Regions from separate parts of the Lysinibacillus sp. VIII_CA genome, predicted to be linked through region 1. Evidence: riboswitches for the same ligand, from Rfam matches in the RefSeq annotation. Region 1 holds a riboswitch; each other region holds the start of a gene.
The links. Region 1 has a riboswitch for cobalamin ahead of nikA (nickel ABC transporter substrate-binding protein). Riboswitches for the same ligand answer to the same signal wherever they lie in the genome.

Region 2: another riboswitch for cobalamin. It lies ahead of ACP3VS_RS17730 (hypothetical protein); the one in region 1 lies ahead of nikA (nickel ABC transporter substrate-binding protein).
Region 3: another riboswitch for cobalamin. It lies ahead of ACP3VS_RS13810 (ABC transporter substrate-binding protein); the one in region 1 lies ahead of nikA (nickel ABC transporter substrate-binding protein).

What each region holds. Positions count from the first base shown of each region.
Region 1 is NZ_JBNFXM010000006.1:105,760-109,048, reverse strand. Features, by position in the region: gene nikB (nickel ABC transporter permease) at 1-12, opposite strand, end outside; gene nikA (nickel ABC transporter substrate-binding protein) at 84-1,703, opposite strand; cobalamin riboswitch at 1,848-2,040, opposite strand; gene metE (5-methyltetrahydropteroyltriglutamate--homocysteine S-methyltransferase) at 2,161-3,289, opposite strand, start outside.
Region 2 is NZ_JBNFXM010000015.1:90,853-94,141, forward strand. Features, by position in the region: gene ACP3VS_RS17720 (DUF4190 domain-containing protein) at 193-456, shown strand; gene ACP3VS_RS17725 (hypothetical protein) at 689-922, shown strand; cobalamin riboswitch at 1,635-1,818, shown strand; gene ACP3VS_RS17730 (hypothetical protein) at 2,051-2,809, shown strand; gene ACP3VS_RS17735 (elongation factor G) at 2,918-3,289, opposite strand, start outside.
Region 3 is NZ_JBNFXM010000009.1:74,915-78,203, reverse strand. Features, by position in the region: gene ACP3VS_RS13815 (FecCD family ABC transporter permease) at 1-676, opposite strand, end outside; gene ACP3VS_RS13810 (ABC transporter substrate-binding protein) at 673-1,644, opposite strand; cobalamin riboswitch at 1,789-1,971, opposite strand; gene ACP3VS_RS13805 (acyl-CoA dehydrogenase family protein) at 2,032-3,289, opposite strand, start outside.

The DNA.
Region 1 (3,289 bases):
CGATTCGTACATGTCGTCACTTCCTATTTCATCCGATGATAAAAAGAGAGTTGTCCTGGTTCGACACACTCTCTCTTTCATACTTAGTTTTCTTTATCCATTTGTGCATATGGAATGTCATACTCAGAAGCACGTGGTGCAAAATCCTTCATATATGGTTGATAAATAACTTGATTCGTTTCATACGATATTGGATAGAACAATGCTTGTTTGTGGAACATTGTTAAAATATCCGTGTATAGCTGCACGCGTTCTTCTTCATCGGTCCCGACTAATAATTGATGTATGTTAGTATCGATTTCTTGAGTATTTGGTAAGCCTAATTTTGCTTCATAAACACCACTAGCATTTGGTGTAGCTGATTCATTTGCAAAGCTATGTGGATCAGTCGGCGGTCCATTAGTTCGCCAGAAGTTAATATCAACCTGATCATCCATTAATTTTTGCAGACCGACCATCACATCGGCGCCTTCAATATTTAACTGTACGCCTATTTTCGCTAGCTCGCCCTGCATTAACTCTGCCATAGGTTTTTGAATGGCATCAGTAGCAATATAGATTAAATCTAATGTAAGGGGTTGACCATTTTTTGAACGAATTTTTTCACCCTTCTGTAGCGTCCATCCAGCTTCATCTAGCAATTTCTGTGCTTTTTCAGGATTATATATAATGGGGGCTAAATCAATATTGGCATATGGAATTGCTTCCCAAAATAGCGTGTTAGCCACTTTTTCTGTACCATGTGTAATGCTTTCTACCATTTGTTCCTTATTGATAGCATATTGCATCGCTTGTCGAACCTTTAGCTCAGCTAACGGTCCAGATTGTGTATTGAACAGTAATGCTTTCGTAGACAATGGCTCAGATGTAGCTGTTTTATATTTGCCACTATCTCTTAAATACGTATAGTTATCTAAACTAATAACCCCTCGCCCATAAATGACATCTAATTCTTCATTTTCAAAGGCTAACGAAATGGATTCCGAATTTGGGATGATTTTAACCTTTATTTTATCTACGAGAGGCTTTTCTCCCCAATAATGTTCATTACGGCTAAATAAAGCATATTCGTCTTTTTTATAGTCGGTTAAAACCCATGGCCCTGTGCCAATAGCTGATTGAATGGAATCATTTGTCTTATCGCCGTCTGGGAAGCCATTATCCCCTAAAAAACGGAATGGTCTGACAAAGGCTAATTCGTTTAACACAGGGTAATACGGTTCGTCTAATTGCAAACGTATTGTTGATTCATCTACTTTGACGACCTCTTTTATATGGTTGACCATGCCCATCCAAGAATGCATGTCACGATTCGCTAATACCGCATCAAAATTGCGAATCACATTATCAGCATTAAAGGCAGTCCCATCCGAATAGTTAACATCCTTGCGTAAATGGAACGTATAAGCAGTTTTATCCTCTGAGATGACCCAGCTTTCTGCTAGCTTTGGCGTAATTGTCCCATCATCGTTATACGCCACTAAAGATTCATAAACCATTGCTTGAGCAGTCATCTGATTTGGTAAATATGTATGGGGGTTTAATGGGCCTACATCTAATGGCCAACCAATCGTAATCATTTTTTCATCTGTCTGTTCAGTTGATGCTGAGTTTCCTTTGTCTTTTTCCGTGCTTGTACAACCTGCAAGAAAACTGAAGGTCAAAACAAGCATGTAAGGCAGTAAATACTTCGTCCATCTCATTTTTTATCTCCTATCTCTATTCCCTGTTCATATCTACAAATTGAATAGAAAGAAGGCATAAAAAAACCTTATTCTACAAGAATAAGGACAGATAAACCTACAATACGTAAGCTACCATCCATCTCCCTATCTTTCGTAGATCATCAATGAATCTTCTTACAAGCAGGCATTCTGGCTTATGAATCATCATTTTGCTTCACCTTCCCAAGAAAAAACTCAGTGGTCATCGAAACAAAACTCCTCATTTACAGCTGCGGGACAGCATGGGATTTACACCCATTTTCCTTTTAATCGAACGAAAAATAATTTCATTCAAACTTGTAATGCAATATTTGAAATTAGTAATAAACATAACATGCTCAAATGTTCACGTCAATTTTATTTTCTGAATATAATAAACAGATACAAAAAGACCAGGCAGATAACCTGATCTTTGCTTAACTCCTTTTATCTCTCGTTATCTCGATATAGATTCTTTCACCTCCTGACGCAATAGTTTGGTAGCAGCCACCATATTAGCTAAAGCCGCTATTGTTTCTGGCTCTTTCCTTGTTTTTAAGCCACAGTCCGGATTAATCCAAAATTGATGTTTGTCTAAAACTTGTAAACTATCTCTCATGATGGCTAACATTTCTCCCTCACTCGGCACACGTGGACTATGAATATCGTATACACCTAATCCAATCCCTTTTGTATAAGGATGCACTTGAAGTGAAGAAATAAGCTCTCCATGGCTTCGTGATGTTTCAATAGAAATCACATCAGCATCTAGCGCACTAATGGGTTCTATGAAATCGTTAAATTCGCAGTAACACATATGTGTATGAATTTGTGTTGTATCTTTTACACTCGAGGTAGCAAGTTTGAAGGCATTGATTGCCCAGTCTAGGTAAGCCCCCCAATTTTCTTTACGAAGAGGTAGCCCTTCTCTTAGTGCTGGCTCATCCACTTGAATAATGGAGATACCTGCCGTTTCTAGTGCTTTCACTTCCTTACAAAGTGCTAAAGCAATTTGATAGGCCACATCTTTCCGAGAAATATCATCACGTACAAAGGACCAATTTAAAATGGTCACTGGCCCTGTCAGCATCCCTTTGACAAAGCGCTTCGTTAAGCTTTGGGCATACGCTGACTCTTTCACGGTAATGGATGAAGTCCATTCAACATCTCCATAAATAATCGGAGGCTTCACACAGCGAGAACCATACGAAACCACCCATGCTTTTTCAGTAAAGGCAAAGCCCGTCAGTTTTTCACCGAAATACTCGACCATGTCTGTCCGTTCAAATTCTCCATGAACCAGTACATCTATATCCATATCCTCCTGCAAGTGAATCCAGCGCTTTGTTTCCAGTTCAATAAATGCTTCATAGTCTGTATTCGATATTTGTTTCTTTCGCCAAGCATTCCGATTTCTCTTCACCTCATCAGATTGAGGAAAGCTACCGATTGTTGTTGTAGGGAATAGTGGTAAGGCTAACGCCTGCTGCTGTAATTTTTGACGTTGACTAAAATCACTATGTCGCTCAAAATCCTTTGTGGAGACGGATTGAACGGCTTGCTGGATCATCTTATTTTGACGAATC
Region 2 (3,289 bases), on a different contig from region 1:
CGTTCCAATTAGGGAGCAAGCGCACAGAGCTTAGAAATTAGCAAAGAAACGCTGACTGGTTCTACCTTACGCATAACCTTTTATATTGTAAAATAATAGATATATTTCAATAATATTGATAGAATTCAATGGATGGAACTGTTTTTTGAAGAAGTGTGATTCGTAACATTAGATTGTTGGGGGGTGAGGGAAATGGTTGAAAAAATTGAAATGAATAATAAATCTATCATTTCATTAACGCTTGGTATTCTTTCTATCATCGTACCATTTATTGGATTAGTTCTTGGGATTTTCGGAGTAGTTTTATCAAGAATGGCAACAAAGGAAATTGCTAAAAGAAATGAAAATGGCAGAGGTTTGGCAATTTCTGGTTTAATTTGTAGCGTGATCGGGATTATCATTCAAACCTTTGCAGTATTGTCTATTATCCTTTTTTATTCAATTACTGGTGTTTAGCTTAGTATTTGACCTTAGAAAATACCGTTTTAAGTTGGACGGGAAGAGGAAAAGTGGAAATGGCCATGAGTCAGGATACCAGCCTGTTACGAATACACACCATAAACCTCTTTTTTTGTGTTGAAAATGCATGACCTTCCCAAGCCCCCTGTTTTTAAGATTTTGCTCAAAGCTTTTTTCTTTTTGAAGAATAATAGTTATACACATTACTATTTGTAAAGATGGTGAAACGATGGAACAGATGCTAAAGGAAATAATGTCTCCAAGTCATCAATATAAAGTTCAAATTATAAAACGGAGAGATGGTCTTTTTACAACAGACGTATATATGTGGCAAGAAGACTGCGGATATGAATTTTGGAGTCCTATTAAAAAAGGATTGAGTTTGATTGAGACTGAGGAAGTAGCCGTAACAGTAGCCATTGAACAATTAAGACAATACTCTGGTGAAGTTATTACTCTTTAGTTACATCACTCAACGCTGTCAGATGTAGCGAGAATCGTTGAATCGCGTAGTTGTGCGTATAGGTTTGTCTAAGGTGCGTTTATAGGTTGTTTATGTTAGTATTTCAAAATGATGCAAGTGTCTTATCCCGATTTAACTTGCGGTTTTGCGTTAAAAAAATGAGCGCAGGAATCCCCTGCGCTCGTAACTTATTTTATCAAATATTACATAACTAATAACCTAAATTAAAAGTGTCGTAAATCCTTTTTTAAAAGCCGTTAATCATTCGCTAAAATTTATTCTCATGCGAGTATATACGCCGAAAAATAGATGAAGGTGATACGGATGTTAAAAAGAAGATATTCGGTAAAGGACGTATTAGGAGAAAACATTAACTAGTTTCGCTGATTTAATATGTGAAAAAGACGACCATTTTGCTGATTCGTTGGAAAAGACCAGAACGTATAGCGGTAAAGAAATCGAAGCTATTCAGTATTATGCTGCGTAGAAAATTCGAGGGGATTTCGAAAGAGATGACCCACATGAAGCTGAGGAAGTATCATACCATGAAAGTAAATAGGAAGACATGTTGTCAGAATTTCAGAGTTTGTAAGATTAAGTGAAGAAATGGTTTGGAAAATATTGTGATATTTGACTTTAGAAATCCACTACTTTACAATTGATTTTAGTAATCTAATAGGAATGTGGAGCACACCCGATTCCTATGACAATTGAATAGCGTGTAGTAATAGGTGTAAATTGCGTGCAATTTGCTTAAAAGGGAAGTCGGTGTGAATCCGACACTGTCCCGCAACTGTAAATGTGAGCGACTTTTCAGCAACCACTGTCAAATGATGGGAAGGGGAAAAGTGGCGATGACCATGAGTCAGGATACCTGCCTGTTATGAGTACACACCATAAACCTACGAGGAATAGGAGGTGGCATGTTGACAAAACAGAATGCTCTGTTCGTCACAGTACGTCAAACGCCCAAAGTTCATGAAAGGGTTCATTTTCGAACTCCTTCACATTTACTTAGGGTTTGTTTGGCATTGTGTGATGAATCACATTAAAGCGAAGGATTTCCTCAAACATAGAAGGAAGTCCTTTTTGTTTTGAAAATATGTACGCAAAGGGGATGCACATAGGATGAATATTCATGCAACGATAACACAGGAAACGCCTTTTGTAGATATGACCATTTGTAAGCAGCCAAGGACAGAAATTGCTAAAAAAGCGAAAACAAGAATGGTGGTTGAATCACTGATTGACCAATTATTAGCAACGAAGCTGATTCGCAACAACCGCTTTTTTGAGCGAATTTTATATAATAAAGACATTATTTGGATAAGAAATGGTGAGGTAGAAGGCCATCTTTTTGCTCTGGCAACGTTAACGGATCAACTGAAAACGAAGACGAATAGCTTTATGATGTATATGCCGACGAACCCTATTATATATGAGGTGAACGGGGAACCTTATCACTTAATTACACGCATTGATTCAACACGAGCAAAGCCTAACCTTGATCGCCTTTCACAAGAGCCCAATCCCGTGTTAAGCGCTGCACGTGTCAATGACTTACTATGCTCGATTGTTATACGTTTTTATGAAACTTATATAAATGATTTAATGGAAATTTCTCATCAGGATCAACTAATCGCATTCGCGCAGCAGGAATATAAACAATTTCTGGATGCGGTTCAGGAATTAAATAGTGATCACTTAAATTGGCATCCACGAGGGAACGGCCATGAGCTATTGTTAACATTAATTGATCAACTACAACTATTAAAAAGTCAGCCTGGTAAAGTTTTAATCGACTTCACTAATACGCAGGGCTATGTGGTGGTTGAACCTGCTTATCAGGTCCATAAGCCCTCAAAGAAAGCTGTCGGTGCGATATGAAAACAAGCCCTCCATGAAGCGGGGGGCTTGTTTTATTTATGCCAGCGTATCATGCTTCATCTGAGGCTATTAGCCTAACACACCGTCCTTGCAAATACTTTACTTGACTTATCCCTGACAGTGCATGGCTGCTTGAGCCTCTTGCCAAGGGACAGTATAGCCTTTGCCTTTAGCGCAAAAAATGCTGGAAGAACTGTATTCAGGGTCCGCATTTTTATCATAGCCTATCTGGGCTATTACTTCTTCTGCATTATGACACACATCATAGCCATCAAATTGGAGGGTAAGTGAGCCTTTCCCATTGGTATAGGCAGCAAAGATTGTGCTATAGCTCATAAAGGTTGCTACAGGTGCACGTCCTGTCAAAACAACGTCAGTTTCGGTGAGGTCTGGGTCGTCGAATGTGCCGGCAGCCTGTTGAATGTCAGTCATCATACGGCCAATAAAATCATTGGAAGCTTTCATTTTAAAGCGATAATA
Region 3 (3,289 bases), on a different contig from region 1:
CTAAATGCTTCGCTCTTTCTTCCCCATATAATAAAACATTAAGCTCACGTCTCTGCGTCCACAGCATAAGGGAACCCACAATAACGAATGGGATAATCATTTGAACATACGGCCAACCACGCATAGATACAGAACCCAGTAGCCAGCCGATTACTTGGCGTAGCTCCTCTCCCGATAAGGCAATCATTAACGAGATTAACGACCCTAAAAATGAACTAAAGATAACGCCCGTTAAAATAAGGGTTTCCATCTTTAGCGAACGGTCTACTATTCTAGCAAAGCTCATAACTACAACCATTGTAATGATTGCGCCTATCATGCTAAAGGTAGGTAAGGCATACAAGCCTACAACAGGTATCGAAATATTAAAAAAAATTGTCATGACTGCACCGACAGAAGCACCGGATGAAATACCTAATGTATATGGATCTGCTAGCGGATTTTTTAGCAAGCCCTGGAAAGCTGCTCCCGCAATAGCGAGGGCAGCCCCTACTAGCCCTGCTAAAAGCACACGAGGCAAGCGAATTTTCCAAAAGATATTGGCAGCCGTTTCATCAACTGACTGATTCCACAGCACTTCTATCGGAATATGAACAGAGCCTATAGCTACGCCACACCAAATGCTAATGATAAAAAGCGTACATGTTAATACATAGGCTGTTACTACTTTTTTCACTTAAATACCTCAGGGTAGATGGCTTTTGCTAACTCCTCAAGACCATCCGCTAAACGCGGTCCTTGACGGCTTGTTGTGCTTTCATCTACTTGCACAATGGCATTATTTTTCACTGCATTTATTGTATCGAAACCAGCACGCTTTGGTATTTTTGTTAAAATATCAGGTACATAGCTATATGTCACCACGATGACATCTGGATTTTTTGTGATAATTTGTTCTGCACTAATTTCATACCAATTATCACCATCTGCTGCTACATTTTTTGCATGAATCATCTCCAGCATTGCGTTCATAAATGTGCCTTGACCAGCTGTATAAATATTAGGTTCATCAGAGGCCTCTACAAAAACATTCTTAGGTTCAACGTCTTTCACTTTCTCCTGTACTGCTTCTACTTTCGCCTTCATGTCAGCAATGATGTTTTCAGCCTCTGGTAATTTCCCTGTGGCACGACCAAGCTGTTCAATCGTTGTATAGGTTTCATTAAAATTCTGGGCATTTTTTACAACAAATACTTTCACGCCCGCCGATTCAAGTTGTGCAATGGCTGATTCTGAAAGAGACATGCTAGATTCATGTGCAAAAACGATGTCTGGCTTTAAGGCAATAATTTGTTCAATATTGTACTCCATGCCACCAACCTTATCCTTTTCAGCTACCTCTGGTGGATAATCGTCATTGTCTGTAACCCCGACTATTTCATCCTTTAAACCTAGGCCAAATAATATCTCTGTATTACTTGGAATAAGTGACACTATTTTCTCAGGAGGGGCCTCTAGAGTCATCTCCTTTCCAATAGCATCCGTTATAGTTATTGGAAATGTTGCTTCTTCCACCTTAGATGTTTCTTGTTGTGTTTGCTCCTCTGTAGCTGCGGACTTATCATTTTTCGCCTCTTGTCCACAAGCTGCTAGCAACCCTATCGTTAAAAATGCCGATACTCCTATTTTCCAAAATTTCTTCATGTGAATCCTCCTTCGTAGATTTGTGCGTTCATGTGTTAGAAGTGTTCTTCCATCAAAATAAGACCCCTCATCTTCGAATGATGAGGGGTCAAAATCGCACCAAAAAACTGATACAAAATCCACCATCCTATCCTCGTAGGCTGTCATGTCTATGCTATAAAGGCAGGTCTCCTGGCTTGTGCTCATTACGTTTTTTCAAGCCTTCCCGAAATTTTCAGTGGCATTATTTGAAAAAACTCACACTTACAGTGGCGGGACCGCATCGGAATTACACCGATTTCCCTTTTCACTTTACATAAGTAAAGAACCTTTATAATATTCAGTTGAATTATATTATACATGAAATTAAAAGAAGTCGCCTCTATATCAAGGCGACTCCAAAGGCTGTTAGACAATTTCATCAAAATACTGTACGGTTTTCATCGAAGCACCAATCGGTCGTAATGACCAAGTTTGCTCTAAATAAACATCCGCAAGTTTTTCATATTTCCCACCAAATTTTTGTGCCCATTCAACTGCGATGACACTTTCATATAAATGAGCCATTTTTTGGGCAACATCCTTTGCTTCAAACGTTTTTGTAGCTTCATCGAGAGCACTAAAAATTTGTAATGTTGCCGATAGTTTAGTTAATTGCTCTTGAACGATTTTCACTAATGAATGGTCTGTTAATACTTCTAATCGCTCGCTCATCTCTTGAACAAACAATTCATGTGCTCTGTATTTATCCACTAAGCGAATAAGCTCCAACGCTAGTATATTAGCCGTACCCTCCCATACAGTCAACACTTGCGCATCCCTTAGTAAGCGTGGTGTTACAAAGTCTTCAATATAGCCATTCCCGCCATGTAGCTCAATTGCTTCACTTGCATAATGAACTGCCTGCTCTGCCGTTTCCTTTTTCATAATGGCAATATATAAACGATTCATTATGATGTCTTGTTCTGTCCCCTGACCACTTGTCACTTTGTCGTATAATTGAATAAGATCAAAAATCGTGGCTACTTCAACATGCAGCTTAGCAGCATATTTACCCAATGTATCCTGAATCATAGGGTACTGTGTTAAAGGTTTACCAAAGGCATATCGATTTGACACATAATGCTTCGCCTCCAAGAAGCCACGGCGCATAATACCAATGGATGCCACTGCATTACAAATTCTTGATAAATTAAGCGCCTCCAACATATAATAAATCCCTTTATTTGGATCACCAACTACATAGGCGAGTGCTCCATCAAACTCTACCTCACCAGATGGAACGGCTTTCACACCTAATTTATCTTTTAGTCGTCGAATACGAAGATGGTTAACCGATCCATCTTCATTTCGCCATGGAACTGCAAATAGAGTTAATCCTTTAGAGCCTGCTTGTGCACCATCTATTCGTGCCAACACCATTGCAACCCCACACATTCCAGCATTAGACGCGAAATACTTTTCACCATAGAGGCGGTACTCATTCCCTACAAGTTTTGCTTCTACTACATTTGCACCAACATCTGAGCCTCCTTGACGTTCTGTTAAAAATGTCGCCCCCTCATATAGCTCTAAATCGCCTGTTGCACAAACATGTGGTAAGAAACGCTGCTTAACTTCTTCCTCTGCATAATGGTCTAATAAATAGGCAGTGGCCATCGTTAAT